DNA from 3 places in the Streptomyces sp. CRN 30 genome. Region 2 is predicted to be linked to each of the others. Evidence: riboswitches for the same ligand, from Rfam matches in the RefSeq annotation. Region 2 holds a riboswitch; each other region holds the start of a gene.
What was found. Region 2 has a riboswitch for cyclic di-AMP ahead of UW392_RS63715 (C40 family peptidase). Riboswitches for the same ligand answer to the same signal wherever they lie in the genome.

Region 1: another riboswitch for cyclic di-AMP. It lies ahead of UW392_RS02040 (M23 family metallopeptidase); the one in region 2 lies ahead of UW392_RS63715 (C40 family peptidase).
Region 3: another riboswitch for cyclic di-AMP. It lies ahead of UW392_RS21295 (LysM peptidoglycan-binding domain-containing protein); the one in region 2 lies ahead of UW392_RS63715 (C40 family peptidase).

What each region holds. Positions count from the first base shown of each region.
Region 1 covers NZ_JAVRHI010000017.1:15,528-20,369, reverse strand. Annotated here, with positions in the region: gene UW392_RS02050 (MarR family winged helix-turn-helix transcriptional regulator) at 1-367, shown strand, start outside; gene UW392_RS02045 (GTP cyclohydrolase II) at 511-1,197, shown strand; cyclic di-AMP (ydaO/yuaA leader) riboswitch at 1,440-1,596, shown strand; gene UW392_RS02040 (M23 family metallopeptidase) at 1,608-2,657, shown strand; partial or broken gene UW392_RS02035 (aldo/keto reductase) at 2,757-2,900, shown strand; gene UW392_RS02030 (PrsW family intramembrane metalloprotease) at 3,019-4,431, opposite strand; gene trmB (tRNA (guanosine(46)-N7)-methyltransferase TrmB) at 4,442-4,842, opposite strand, start outside.
Region 2 covers NZ_JAVRHI010000550.1:3,081-7,922, reverse strand. Annotated here, with positions in the region: gene UW392_RS63740 (8-amino-7-oxononanoate synthase) at 1-159, shown strand, start outside; gene UW392_RS63735 (DUF397 domain-containing protein) at 222-446, opposite strand; gene UW392_RS63730 (helix-turn-helix transcriptional regulator) at 456-1,316, opposite strand; gene UW392_RS63725 (ATP-binding protein) at 1,566-2,027, shown strand; gene UW392_RS63720 (DUF6328 family protein) at 2,049-2,609, opposite strand; gene UW392_RS63715 (C40 family peptidase) at 2,738-3,211, opposite strand; cyclic di-AMP (ydaO/yuaA leader) riboswitch at 3,215-3,422, opposite strand; gene UW392_RS63710 (hypothetical protein) at 3,784-4,092, opposite strand; gene UW392_RS63705 (ATP-dependent Clp protease proteolytic subunit) at 4,100-4,741, opposite strand.
Region 3 covers NZ_JAVRHI010000202.1:28,042-32,883, forward strand. Annotated here, with positions in the region: gene UW392_RS21285 (sigma-E factor regulatory protein RseB domain-containing protein) at 1-299, opposite strand, end outside; gene UW392_RS21290 (polyprenyl synthetase family protein) at 638-1,648, opposite strand; cyclic di-AMP (ydaO/yuaA leader) riboswitch at 2,317-2,513, shown strand; gene UW392_RS21295 (LysM peptidoglycan-binding domain-containing protein) at 2,519-3,223, shown strand; gene UW392_RS21300 (HAD family hydrolase) at 3,264-4,073, opposite strand; gene UW392_RS21305 (FAD-dependent oxidoreductase) at 4,202-4,842, opposite strand, start outside.

The sequences.
Region 1 (4,842 bases), on a different contig from region 2:
GGCACCGGAGCGGCGGCTGCGGATGACCGATCTCGCCGAGGCGCTGAAGATCACGCGCAGCAGGCTCACGTACGCGGTGACGCGCCTGGAGAGGGACGGGGCGGTACGGCGCGAGGAGTGCCCCTCGGACCGGCGGGGCAGTGTCGCGGTGCTCACGGACGAGGGGCAGGCGCTGCTGGAGCGAGCGGCGCCGGGGCACGTCGACACCGTGCGCCGGGCGGTCTTCGACCACCTCACGGCGGAGCAGGTGGAACAGCTGGAGCGGATCTGCCTGAGTGTGGCGGAGGCCGTCCAGGGCGACGGACCGCGGGCCGTGCGGCCGCCCGACGAACTGCCGTGGCGCAGGAGGTCCTGCCCTTCCGCGTGACGGGGTGCGCCTGCCGTGGCTCACTCCGGACGGTCGCCGGTCGGTCACCCGAACTGGTTGCTTGAACTTTAAAGCAGAGCTAGAGTCCTGTGCGCCGCCGTGCTTCAAAAGTGAAGCAAGGACCCGCTGCAACGGAGACCCGCATGACCGACCTCCCCGTCGCCACCCCGCGCGCCCGCGTCCGGGTGCCGCTGCGCTTCCACGACGGCTACTCCGTCGACGCCGAACTGGTCACCTTCCACGGACTGGCCGACGGCCAGGAGCACGTGGCCGTCGTCCTCGGCGAGCTCGCGCCCGGCGCGACGCCGCTGGTCCGGCTGCACTCCGAGTGCCTGACCGGGGACGTCTTCGGCTCGGCGCGCTGCGACTGCGGCCCGCAGCTGCGGGAGGCGGTGGAGCGGATCGCCGACCGCGGCGGAGTGCTCCTCTACCTCCGTCAGGAGGGCCGGGGCATCGGTCTCTACAACAAGCTCGACGCGTATGCGCTCCAGGACGAGGGCCTCGACACCTACGCCGCCAACGCGGCCCTCGGCCTGCCCGAGGACGGCCGGGACTACACCGCCGCCGCCCAGATGCTGCGGGCGCTCGGCCTCGACGGGCTCGACCTGCTCTCCAACAACCCCGACAAGGCGCGGCAGCTGCGCGACCTGGGGGTCGAGGTCCGTGACCGCGTCGCCACGGGCGTCTTCACGACCGACCACAACGTCCGGTACCTGCGGGCGAAGGTCCTCCAGACCCAGCACACCCTGCCGCTGGCGGAGTTGACGATGCCGGCGATGCCGACGTCGTCGCCGGCGCTGACCGGCCTGACGGAACGCACGGCGGGCTGACCGGGCCGCGAGGCCGTCACCAAGCGTGTCCGGGCGACTCCCGCCGCATAACAACTGACGCACCATCAGAAACTTGGATGTTTCCCGGCCGGAGGCAACTCGCCCGATTTCCGCATGCCATGACCCTTTGGTCCGGCGCGAAAGTCGCAACGATCACATGGAACTGCTTGGAATACGGCCTGCGCGTCTATTAACGTTCGATAACGCAGCGCGGTAGTCCCAGCCGTCACAAGAGACGGCTCCGTGCGCACGCGCCGAATCCCGCAAGGGAACCGGGGAACCACCAATTGGGGTGAATCGTGCGGATATCGCCGTGGAGACACGGCCGGTATACGCGCGTAGGAGACCTTCCTGTTCCGAACCCGTCAGCTAACCCGGTAGGCGAGAAGGAAGGAAAGGAGTACGCCTACGTGGCGTCCAACCGGCCTGCGACCGAAACTCCGGTCGACCCCTTCATGCCGAGCCAGAAGAACGGCGACACTTTCGGCTACGGCACCTACAACGGTGAGAACGAGGGTCCCTGGCAGGAGTGGAACCCCACGGCGGACTCCGTCCGTCCCGTGCGCGGCCGGCACCGCGTGGCCAAGCAGCGCGGCGGTGGACTCGCCCGCAGCTCCACCGTTCTCGGCGTCGGCGTCATAGCCGCGGTCGGCGCGGGCGGCATGGCCACCGCGCAGACCGGCAAGCCCCCGGTGTCCATATCGATGCCCGACCTGCCGAACGTCGGATCGGTGTTCGCCGCCGACACCGACGAGGAGCCCCAGGGCTCCGCCACCGCGCTCAGCACCGCCGGCCTCACCGTCGCCGACGGCGAGCAGGGCACCTCGGACGCCGGCGAGGTGCTGCGCGCCCGCATCATGCAGCAGGCCGAGTCGCAGCAGGACCAGGTCGACGCCGCCGCCGCGGCCGCCGCCGAGGAGAAGGCCGCGCTGGAGGCCGCCGAGCGCGCCGCCGAGGAGCGGAAGGCCGCCGAGGAGAAGGCCGCCGCCGAGAAGAAGAAGGCGGAGGAGGAGGCCGCGAAGAAGGCCGAGGCCGAGCGCCTCGCGAAGCTCGCCCGGCAGTTCGTGCTCCCGACCTCCTCGTACACCATCACCTCGACCTTCGGTCAGGCCGGCGCCTACTGGTCCTCCGGCTACCACACCGGCATCGACTTCGCCGCGCCCACGGGCACCCTGCTCAAGGCGGTCCACAGCGGCACGATCACGCAGGCGGGCTACGACGGCTCGTACGGCTACAAGACCGTGCTCACCCTCGACGACGGCACCGAGATCTGGTACGCCCACCAGTCCTCGATCAGCGTCAGCGTCGGCCAGAAGGTCGCGACCGGCGACGTCATCGGCCGCGTGGGCGCCACGGGCAACGTCACCGGCGCCCACCTGCACATGGAGGTCCACCCCGGCGGCAGCGGCTCGGGCATCGACCCGATGGCGTGGCTGCAGAGCAAGGGCCTCAACCCCTGACGTCACCCCTGGCGTAGCTCCTGCGGGCTGCTCACTGTTCACGATTCTTCGGCCGGACGTACGCAATGCGTACGTCCGGCTCGGACGTTGAAGTGAAGCATGACTTCTCTTCGCAAGCTCGGCTCGTCCGACCTCGAGGTGTTCCCGCTCGCCCTCGGCGGCAACGTCTTCGGCTGGACCGCCGACGAGGCACGGTCCTTCGCCGTGCTCGACGCCTACACGGCCGCCGGCGGCAACGCCGTGGGCGATCTGACGCTCACCGACGAGGAGCTCGCCCGGCTCACGGAGGCGTCCGAGGCACGCTGACGGCGCCGGTGCGGCAGGGGCCGTGTCCCGCGAGCGGCGGCTGTCCGCGTGACGTCTACGACCGGTAGGGGTTGTGGTCGTGCGCGGAGTGCGTGCTGTACGCGGGATACGGCTCGGGCCCGGAGTGGGGCGCGACCGGGCCGGGCTGGTGCACCGGTGCGTAGCCGTAGCCGTACCCGTACCCGTGGCCATGGGTGTGCGCGTACGCCGGCCAGGCCGCCGCGGGGCCCGGTGCCACGGCCCGCGCCGCGTAGCCGAACGCCGGCCGCGCGATCTCCCGGCGCCGCCACAGCTCGAAGAGCAGTTCCCGTTCCCGTACGACGAAGTCGGCGCCCGCCCGGCCCCGGCGCCCACGGCGCCGCAGGAGGGCGAGCGAGGTCGCGTACGTCTCGTACTCGGTGACCGCGCGGGCCGCCGCCGGGCCCCCGTGGTGCCCGGCGTGGTCGCGGGCCAGCCGCCGTGCCCGCAGGCTGCCGAGGGCGTACGGCTCGGCCGGCGTGAGCCAGCCGGCGGCCACGTAGGCGGGCAGTTCCTCGCGCACGGTCCGCAGCTCCCGCTGCCGCGCCCAGATGACCAGCCAGGTCAGCAGTCCGAACGCGGGCATCATGAAGGCCGTGTACACCGCGATGAAGCCGAACTGGCCGAAGGTCGTCGAGCCGTTCCACAGGGCGTGCAGGCCCATCGCCAGCAGCAGTCCGGTGAGCGGGAGGAGGACGCGGCGGACGCGCTGCCGGTCCGCGGCGAGCGCCGCCATGCCGAAGCCGATGCCCGTGAGCACCGTGAACAGCGGATGCGCGAAGGGCGACATGATCACGCGGACGAAGAAGGTCGCGGCCGTGACGGAGGCGATGCCGTCCACGCCGCTGAGCCGGTCGGTCCCGAAGGCCGTGCCGAGGTAGAGGATGTTCTCGGTGAAGGCGAAGCCGGTCGCGGTGACCCCGGCCGTGACCGCCCCGTCCACGATCCCGGTGAAGTTCCGGCGGCGGAAGAGGAAGACCAGCAGTATCGCGGCCGCCTTCGCCAGCTCCTCCACGACGGGCGCTATGACGGTGGCGCCGAGGACGTCCGCGCCGGACGGGTCCGCGGTGGTCGTCGCTATCCAGTGGACCGCGAAACTGTTCGTGACGATGGCTATCAGCGCGGCCGCGCACGCGCCCCAGGCGAAGGCGAAGAGCAGGTTCCGCCAGGGTCCGGGCGCGACCCGGTCCAGCCAGCGGAACGCGGTGATCAGCAGGGGGACGGGCAGCACCGCGAGGGCCAGCCCGACCAGGAAGCCCTCGGTGCCGGTCTGCTCGCGGACCAGGGCGAGGATGACCAGGCCGGAGAGCGCGAGCAGGGCGATCAGCGCGCCGTACCGCACTCCCTTGCGCTGCCACCAGCGCGCGGGGCCCCGCAGGAGGCGCGGGCGCCCTGCGGGGGCGGTGGGACCGCCGGGGTCGTCCGTCGGGTACGGGGGGAAGGTGGCCACGGCATCGACCCTAACGAGGGAGGGGCTCCTTGTGCTGTACGCGCCGGAAGAGCAGGTCGTTCACCACATGACCCTTGTCCAGTCCCTGGCCCTCGAAACGGGTCAGCGGCCGGAACGCGGGGCGTGGCGCGTACCCGCCACCGGGCTGCGTGTTCTCGAAGTCCGGGTGCGCCGTGAGGACCTCGAGCATCTGTTCGGCGTACGGTTCCCAGTCGGTCGCGCAGTGCAGGAGCGCCCCCGGCCCGAGCCGGGTCGCGGCGAGTGTGAGGAACTCGGGCTGGATCAGCCGCCGCTTGTGGTGCCGCTTCTTCGGCCAGGGATCGGGGAAGTACACGCGGAGCCCGTCGAGCGCGTCGGGCGTGAGCATCTCGCGCAGCAGGATGATCGCGTCACCGTTGGCGACCCGGATGT
Region 2 (4,842 bases):
TGGGCGGCCGACTGCCGGGCGGCAGGTCTCGCCGTCGGCTGCTTCCGCCCACCGTCCGTGCCCGACGGGGTGTCACGGCTGCGGCTGACCGCCCGGGCGGATCTCACCGACGGGCAGCTGGACCGGGCCGTCGCGGTGATCTGCGGGACGCGGCCGTGAGTCGGCGTGACACGGCCGTGCGTCGAGATTCCCGGCGGTGACGGGTGACAGGAAGTCACTTGTCACCGGAGCGCGGAGATGAATTCCTCCCAGCTTTCGGGGGTGAACAGCAGAGCGGGTCCCGTCGTGTTCTTCGAGTCGCGGACGGCCACCAGACCGGCGCGGGAGCCGGTATGCGGGCGCGCCGTCTCGACGCAGTTGTTCATTCCCGTGCTGCGACTGCTGCGCAGCCATTGCACATCGTGCAGCGCGGTGCTCGAAGGGACATGACGAGGCAGAGCTGACATGGTGCCTCCTTATGCGCCGGCGGCTATCCCGGCGATGTAATCCAACGATTCCTCGGGCGAAAGGGCGTGGAAGCGAAGGGCGTTGAAGGCCTCCACATAGGCCTGGAGGTCTTCTTTCCGTTCGAGGTAGAGGCTACTCGTCAAGTGGTCGAGCACGACAACGTCCAGATCGGCCGTGTTGCAGAACGAGAAGATGACGAAAGGACCGGTGAGGCCGATGTGTTCCCCCGCGGTGAACGGCAATACCTGCAGCCTTACCTGAGGCAGCGCCGCCGCCTCCCGGAGCCGCTGCAACTGCCGTGCCATGACCTCGGGCCCGCCGACCCGCCGGCGCAGCACCGCCTCGTCCAGGACGGCGTCCAGCCGCAGCGGCGGGTCCGCGCGCAGCACGTCCTGGCGTGCGATGCGCACCTCCACCAGCGCGTCCAGCTTGTCGTCCGCCAGCCCCTCCAGCGTGGCCCGGGTCACCGCACGGGCGTACTCGGGCGTCTGCAGCAGGCCCGGCACCACCGAGGTCTCCAGCGTGCACATCCCGCCGGCCTGCGACTCGAGGCTGATGAAATCGCGGTACGTCGGCGGCAGCACCCCACGGTAGGCGTGCCACCAGTTCTGCCGACCGCCGCCGTCCTCGCCGCCCGCCAACGCCAGCAGCAGCTCGCGCAGTTCGGTGTCCGCCACCCCGTACGCGTCGAGCAGCCGGCGGACGTCGGCCGGTTTCACCCCGCTGGAACCCGTCTCGATCCGGCTCACCTTCGACTGGTGCCAGCCGACGAGCCGGGCCGCCTCGATGCTGGTGAGGCCGGAGCGGCAGCGCAGCAGGCGCAGTTCGGTACCGAGCTTGCGACGGCGCACCGCAGGACCGTATTGCATGGGTCTCTCCTTCCGCCCGGCCGCGGTGTCGGGGCGACGGTAGAGGATGGACCAATGGGGCCGCCCAAATACGGTCGGTCGTCGGAGAGTTCACCGCTTCGAGCGACAGATATATGCACATCTTGGCGGATCGGTGCCGCGAGCACCCTCAGTGATGGCAATCTGGCGCGAAGCACCAGTCCGGGACCGTACCCGAATCCTTCCTTCCGTGGCGGACCGGCGGTCTCGTGGGAAAGGGACGACGTGGTTATGGCAGACCACCAGGAAGCATCCGTCACTCTGCCGAGCGACCCGGCCTCGGTCTCCGCGGCCCGCACCTATGTCGCCGGTGTCCTGTCCGAATGGGGCCTGCCGAGCGACGCCGAGATCGGCGAGACCGTACGGCTGATCGTCTCCGAACTCGCCACCAACGCCGTCCAGCACACCTTCGGACAGTCGCCCACGTTCACCGTGGACATCGCGCTCGACCGCGACGAGCACCTGCACATCGGTGTCACCGACAGTCACCCGCGGTTCCCGAAACGGCTGCCCGCGGCCGTGCAGCAGGACAACGGCCGCGGCATGGTCATCATCCGCTGGCTGACCGCCGAGTGCGGAGGCAGACTGAGCATGAGACCCACCCGGGAGGGCGGCAAGACGGTGGCCATCGAACTGCCCTGGGTGACGTCGGCGCAGCCGCCGCTGACGGCGGCCGGGCAGCAGGACCCCTGAGCGGGCCCGGGCGGCGGGGGGTCAGTGGATCGGCTCGCGCGGTCCCCGGGACGACGACACCGTCTCCGGTGCCCCGGCGGACGTCTCGTCGGCGTCGTCGCGGGATCCCGACCGGAGGACCAGGCGGGGCAGTACGCCCCACAGGCCCGTGCAGGCGAGGAAGGTGCCCGCTCCGGCGGCGATGCCGGCCCCGCGGTCCAGCGCCACGTCCACGACGAGGGTGACCGATCCCGTGAACGCCAGCATCAGCACCACCATGCCGACGGTGGCCAGCCGGTCGGAGACCCGGACGATCAGCGGCTTGGCGTTCTGCTGGAAGAGGGAGCGGTGCAGGGCGGCCGGCGCGACGAAGATGATGGCCGAGAGCAGGGCCAGCAGCAGCGTGGTCACGTAGGTGGCGAGCTGGAAGGTGTCCAGCGACTCGAAGCGCTGGGTGAACGCCATCGACAGCAGGAAGGCGAAGAGGACCTGCACCCCGGTCTGGGTGACGCGCAGTTCCTGGAGCAGCTCGATGAAGTTGCGGTCGGCTCTCTCGAGCGGCGTCTCGTTGCGTCCCGTGTGCGAGCTCTGGTGGTCGGCCATGGGGGAACGTGTAACCCGTCCGGGCGTGGTCACGCCCGCACGGGACGCGTCCCACCAGGCACGTCGTGGGTGTGCCGGGCCGGGACCGAGGAGGGGCGACGGCACGGGAAGCCGTCGCCCCGGGCAGGTCACGCCACCCGGCCGTACCAGACGCTCTTCGTCCAGATCTTCGACTTGCGCACCACGTCCCCGCTCTTCGGGGAGTGCCAGAGCTTGCCGCTCCCGGCGTAGATGCCGACGTGGTACACGTTCTTGCCCGAGTGGAAGAAGACCAGGTCACCCTGCTTGCGCTTGGATGCGGAGATCTTCTTGGTCTTGTTGTACTGCTGCGCGGCGGTGCGGGGCAGCTTCTTGCCCGCCTTCTTGTACGCGTACAGCGTCAGCCCGGAGCAGTCGAACCGGTTCGGGCCCGTGGCGCCCCACGCGTACGGGGCGCCCTGCTTCGACGCCGCGATCTTCAGCGCCTTCGACGCCGGCGAGGTCGCCTCGGCCTGGGTGGCGACACCCGGGACCACGAGGCTGCCGCCCACGGCGGCGATGGTGAGGAACGATGCGGTGCCGGCCCGGCCGAGCAGCGACGGGACACGATTGAGCGCAGTCATGCGCAACCCTTCGTCAGCCGCCTGTGAAGGATGACCTGTCGGATTCGGGCTGGCGAAGTAGCCCGGCCACGTCATGACGTGGCTTCACCCCAAGGACCACTCGGAACGGTGTTCGTCCCGGCGGCCCGTCGTGCTCGGGTCCTCCACTCCTGCCGATCCACTTCTGTCGACCCGTCATCCGTGCGGTGGCAGGACTCGGCGTCCGCCCGGACCGCCCCGCCGCTGCGGCGGGGGCTTGTCGTCGGTAGGGATCTTGACGCACGAATGTCGCAATCACCGAGCGGAATCGGAGATTTGTGGGGTTACTCACCACTCACCTGTTCGGGTGGACAGCCCCTTCCGGCGACGCGGGCCGAGGGAGCCGAGGTCCTCGCACCAGGGGCGGCGCGGCGGCTGAGTCCCTGGTGCGGACGGAGTGCGCAACTTCTGCGCGTCTTGGGGAGGACGGGCCCTTAGGCCGTTCGTGGGTATGCGGTCCGGTCCGCGCGCGCTCCGTGCCGGATGCGCCGACGGGAGCGGCGTGCGCCCCGTGCCGGGCCCTCGTGCCGTACTCCCGTGGTGGGGAACCCGCGTCAGCCGCCCGGTTCCGGTGGCACGGTGACACGGGTGGTGCGCCGTTCGCCGTCGAGCACCCGCAGGGCGCGTGCGAGGGTCGGGGCGTGCAACTCGCTCTCCCCTCGCTTGTGCATCAGTTCGAGAGCGGTGCGCAGGGCCGTCGCCCTGCCCACCAGGGCCTGTGCGGCGCGCAGTCCGCGGTAGGTGTCGCCCGGGCGCGCCGGGTTGATCCGGCCCAGCAGGTCGACCACGTCGAGGTACCGGTCGATCAGCTCCGCCTCGGCACGGGTCAGCGCGGGCAGCGGTGGCAGTTCGGGGGGCAGCACCGGCGGCTCACCTCCCACCGGGCAGGGCGCGGGAGGCCTTGCGGCTCTCGACGACCCGGTCCACCAGGCCGTACGCCACGGCTCCGGCGGCGTCCAGGACCGTGTCCCGCTCGATGTCGGCCCGCACCTGCTCCGGGCTCCGGCCGGTGTGCCGTACGAGCATCCCCTCCAGCGTCGCGCGGTTGCGCAGCAACTCGTCGGCCCGGAGGGCGAGGTCGCTCGCCTGTCCCTCGACCGGCTCGGGCAGCGACGGCTGGTGCACCAGCACGCGGGCGCCGGGCAGGGCGTACCGCTTGCCCGGCGTCCCGCCGGCCAGCAGCACCGCGGCGGCCGAGGCGGCCTGGCCGAGGCAGATGGTCTCCACGTCGCAGGAGACGTACTGGATCGTGTCGTAGACGGCCGTCATCGCGCTGAACGAGCCGCCGGGTGAGTTGATGTAGAGCGAGATGTCCCGGTCCGGCGCCGCGTGCTCGAGATACATGAACTGCGCCGTCACGTCGCTCGCCGAGCGGTCGTCGATCGGGGTCCCCAGGAACACGATCCGTTCCGCCAGCAGCTTCGCGTACGGATCGAGCGTCCGCACCCCTGCGCCGGTGCGTTCGGTGAACTCCGGCAGGACGTAGCGGGCGGACGGTTCGTTCTTGCCCATGGAGCGCGCCTCCTCCGACGGTCCTCTGGCCCTCTGCCAATGGCCCTCTGTTCGTTCCGTAAAGAATGTACAGAACGTACGCCCGAAGGGGAGGGGGCACG
Region 3 (4,842 bases), on a different contig from region 2:
GCCCCGAGGCCGCTCGCCAGACCGCCCAGGTCGGGCAGTCCCAGATCGGTGCTGATCTTCACGGTGCCGGACAGCTGATCGACGTCCGAGGCGGCGATCTTTTCGATGAGTTCCTGGGCGCTGACCTCCGGCAGGTCGGGATCGCCGGAGCCGGCGAACGCCGGCACGAGGCCGATGGTCGCGGCCGCCACGCCCACCACGGTGACCGGGACGACGTACCGCGCGGCCCTGCGCCGTCCGCCGCGCACGTCCCCGGCCTCGCCGGTCGTGGCGCTGTCGTCGGATTTGAACGGTGCCATATGTGCCTTACCTCCGTAGTAGGCGGCGGCCAGGTCGTCGCACCGCGCCGCATTGCCCGTGCCGCGTCGCGGTGCCCGTGGCGTCGTACTCGCACGGCGTCGTTCTCGCACGCGTCGTCGTCCACCTCGAGCCGCCATTCTCACCCGAACCAGTGAGGATTGGTGCTTTCCATCCGACCAAATCGGCCATCCGGAAGCGTCAGACCGCGGGATCAATTCCACGTACTGCTGAGGGATGACATACGGAGGCGGCGCCTTCCCCGCCCCGTAGGGGTCGCCGGGAGGGCGCCGCGTCCACCGTCCTGCGGTGCGGGGCGTACGCCACGCACCCTCGGCCGTCAGCCGGCCCGGTGCACCACCGCGTCGCACAGTTCCACGAGCGCGCTCTTGGCGTCGCACTCCGGCAGCGGCGCCAGTGTCGACCGGGCCTCCTCCGCGTACCGCACGGTGTCCCGCCGGGCCTGCTCCAGCGCCGGGTGGGCCCGCAGCCGGGACAGCGCGTCGGCGAGGCGCGCGTCGTCGGTCAGGTCGCCGTCCAGCAGCTCGCACAGCTCGGCGTCCTCGGCCAGCCCCAGCCGCGCGGCCCGCTCCCGCAGCCGCAGCACCGGCATCGTGGGGACACCCTCACGCAGATCGGTCCCCGGCGTCTTCCCCGACTCGCGGGTGTCGGAGGCGACGTCCAGCACGTCGTCCGCCAGCTGGAACGCGATGCCCAGCCGCTCCCCGTACTGCGTCAGCACGTCCACGACCGTCTCGTCGGCGCCGGACATCATCGCCCCGAACCGTCCGGAGACGGCCACCAGCGAGCCGGTCTTCCCGCCGAGGACCTCCAGGTAGTGCTCGATGGGGTCCCGCCCGTCGCGCGGCCCGACGGTCTCCAGGATCTGCCCGGTGACCAGCCGTTCGAACGCCTCGGCCTGGATCCGGACCGCCTCGTGCCCCAGGTCGGCCACCACGTGCGAGGCCCGGGCGAACAGGAAGTCCCCGGTCAGCACGGCGACGGAGTTGCCCCAGCGGGCGTTCGCGCTCGGCACCGCGCGGCGCACGTCCGCCTCGTCCATCACGTCGTCGTGGTACAGCGTGGCCAGGTGCGTCAGCTCGACGACCACGGCGGAGGGCACGATGCCCGGCGCGTGCGGGTCCCCGAACTGCGCCGCGAGCATCACCAGCAGCGGCCGGAACCGCTTCCCGCCCGCCTTCAGCAGGTGCTGCGCGGCCTCCTGGATGAAGGGGACCTCGCTCTTCGTGGCCTCGAACAAACCTTCCTCGACGGCCGTCAATCCGGCCTGGACATCGGCTTCCAGAGCCTGGTCCCGCACGCTCAGCCCGAACGGCTCGACGACGGTCACGAGAGGTCTCCTGTCTGCTGACGTCTGCTGACGGTCATACGGTCGGTCACACGGACGGTCACGGTCTCAAGGTCGATGACATAGTTTGTCGATCTGTCGCTGCCATCACCCGAGTCAGCGTATCCGGTCACCTTTCGATCACCACGAGCGCCCACCGGTCCACCCCGGGCGGCATCGGCACACACCGGTCATGTTCTTGATCAGCTGATACGTACGGACATGCCTCGACCCACACGGCTCCACCGGCGGCTCTCCTCACGGCCCCCGAGTGATCATCCCCGACACCCGGCGCATCCGCTCCGCGCCCGCTCCGCATACCCGGTGCGGACCATGTGTCACGGGCGCAGCCTCCCGTCACCGCCCCGTGACTCCCTGCCACCTTTACGCCACCCCCAGTCGCCGCTCCGCACGGACACCCTTCCCCCATGATCCTTCCAGCCCGTGAGTCGAGTCACACGGGGGCCTTTGTGACCACACCTTCGAAGCGCGAGCACTTTGCCTTTGCAGAAGGAAAGTTGGAGTCGACCGACCGGGCATTTCGATCTCCTTTAGCCCCGCCAGCACGTCACCAGAGAGACTCACGTCACCCATCCACCCTTGTTTCACCTGTGTGCTCTCGCATACGTTCACGTCCATCCGGGCGGAACGCCGAATCCTGCCGCCGCCCGCGACCCCTTTGACCGACTCACTCACGCAGGGCAGGAGCGGGGGACCCAGGCAAGCCGCCGGTCAGTAGGTCCGGACCGGCTCGGGGTGAAGCCGCGCACACCACTCGCCGCTCGTCATGCGTCGTGCGGGCCGTGCACGGCCGGGCACCTTTCCGCCCGAACCCGACAGCTCACCTCGCAGGCGCCGGAGAGGAAACGCGCCATGCCCGCACGAGGCAAGCACCGCCGCCCCAGAACCAGCCCGCTCGCCCGAGGTGTCCTCGCCGTCGCCGGAACCGGTGCGGCCGCCCTCGCCCTTCCGCTCATGGGCGCGACGAGCGCCAGTGCCGCACAGCCGGCCCAGGTCCGGACCGCACCCCAGGCCGCCGCCCCGACGTACACCGTGCTCGCGGGCGACACGCTCACCGGGATCGCGGACGAGCACGCCGTCGACGGCGGCTGGCGACAGCTGTACGAGGACAACCGCGCGGTCGTCGGTGACGACCCGCAACTCATCCGCCCGGGTCTGGAACTCACGGTCGGTGCGGCCGGGGAGTCCGGCACGGACACGGCGACCGCGGTCACCCCCGCCTCCGTCACGACCTACGCCGACAACCTCGACGGCTGGATCCGTGAGGCCCTGGACGTCATGGGGCAGAACGGCATACCGGGAACGTACGACGGCATCCACCGCAACGTCATGCGCGAGTCGTCCGGCAACCCGCAGGCCATCAACAACTGGGACTCGAACGCCGCGGCGGGCACCCCGTCCAAGGGCCTGCTCCAGGTCATCGACCCGACGTTCGCCGCGTACCACGTCTCCGGCACGGTGTACGACCCGTACGACCCGGTCTCGAACATCGTGGCGGCGTGCAACTACGCCGCCGCGCGGTACGGCTCGATCGACAACGTCTTCGGTCCGTACTGACCCGGCTCCCCGGCGTGGCCACACCCGGCCACGGCAACGCTCACCCCGGAAACAGCCGCTCCAGCACCACGGCGACCCCGTCCTCCTCGTTCGACAGGGTCACCTCGTCGGCGACGGCCTTGAGTTCCGGGTGGGCGTTGCCCATGGCCACCCCGCGTGCGGCCCAGCCGAACATGGGGATGTCGTTCGGCATGTCACCGAAGGCGACGGTGTCCGCCGGGCTCACCCCGAGCCGCCGGGCGGCCCTGTCCAGGCCCGTCGCCTTCGTGACGCCACATGGCTGAAGTTCGACGGTCCCGGGCCCCGACATGGTGACCGTCGCCAGCGAGCCGACCACTCGGCGGGCCGCCGCCGTCAACTCGTCGTCGCTCAGCGTGGGGTGACGCAGCAGCACCTTGCTGATGGGCGCGCCCCACAGTTCCTCGCGCCGCCGCACCGGTACGGCGGGAAGCATCGGCTGCGGCATCAGGTAACCCGGCTCGATGAGGGTGCTCCCCTCCGCCCCGTCCTGGTCGACGGCCGCGTACACCTCCCCGACCTCGGCCTCGATCTTCTCCAGCGCGGTCTCCGCGAGTTCCCTGTCCAGGGTCACGGACCAGATCAGCCGATCCGCGCCGGCGTCGTACAGCTGCGCGCCCTGCCCGCACACCGCAAGCCCCCTGCTGCCGAGCTCCCGCAGCAGGGGGCGTACGAGTGGGGCGGGCCGTCCCGTCGCGACCAGGTGCCGCGCACCGGCGGCCGCAGCTCTCGCGAGAGCGGAGCGGGACCTGGCGGAGAGCGTGTGGTCGCCGCGGAGCAGCGTTCCGTCCAGGTCAGTGGCGATGAGGGCGTACACGGTGCGCGGCGTCATGATCAGAGAATACGGACCGGCAGGGCTCATCCGTCCGGCGCTAACCGGACGACGTACCCCCTTGCGGCACCGTGAACTCCCGCCCCCGGACAGCGCGGTTCACGGTGGCACGCACCGCGTCCCACCGCTCACCGGTGGGCGGCCGCCAGGTGCCTGACCAGCCGCCGCGAGGCGAACTCCGTGCCGCACACGAACCGCATCACCGGCCCGTACGAGGCCGCCGCGGGCAGCCCCGTGAAGTACAGCCCGGGCACCGACGAGCGATATCCGGCCCCGAGCCGCGGTGCTCCCCGGCTCACCGCCAGCTCCGTACGCAACTCGTGGCCGATGAAGTCCATCGCCGCCAGGTCCACCCGGTAGCCCGTGGCCGCGATCACGTGGTCGGCCGACAGTTCCTCCATGCGCCCCTCGTGGGTGCGCACCACCAGCGTCGGGCGCCCGTCGATGCCGCCCGCGCGCACGATCCGCTGCACCTCCCGTACCTGCACCGTGCCCTCGAACCGGTCCCGCAGCCACCAGGCGCCGAGCGGCCCGAGCACCCGGCGCACGAGGAGGTGGCGGGCGCCGGCGGGCAGCCGGCGGTAGGGGTGCGGGTAGTAGCTGAGCGCCCAGAGGGACCAGGCCCGGCCGAACGGCGACTCGGGCCGGAGCCTCGGCTGCCGCCACGGCGGATCACCGAAGGCCACCTTGCCGCGCCCGCGCGCGACCACCCGTACCCGCGCTCCGGCCTCCGCCGCCAGCACCGCCGTCTCCAGCGCGGACTGCCCGG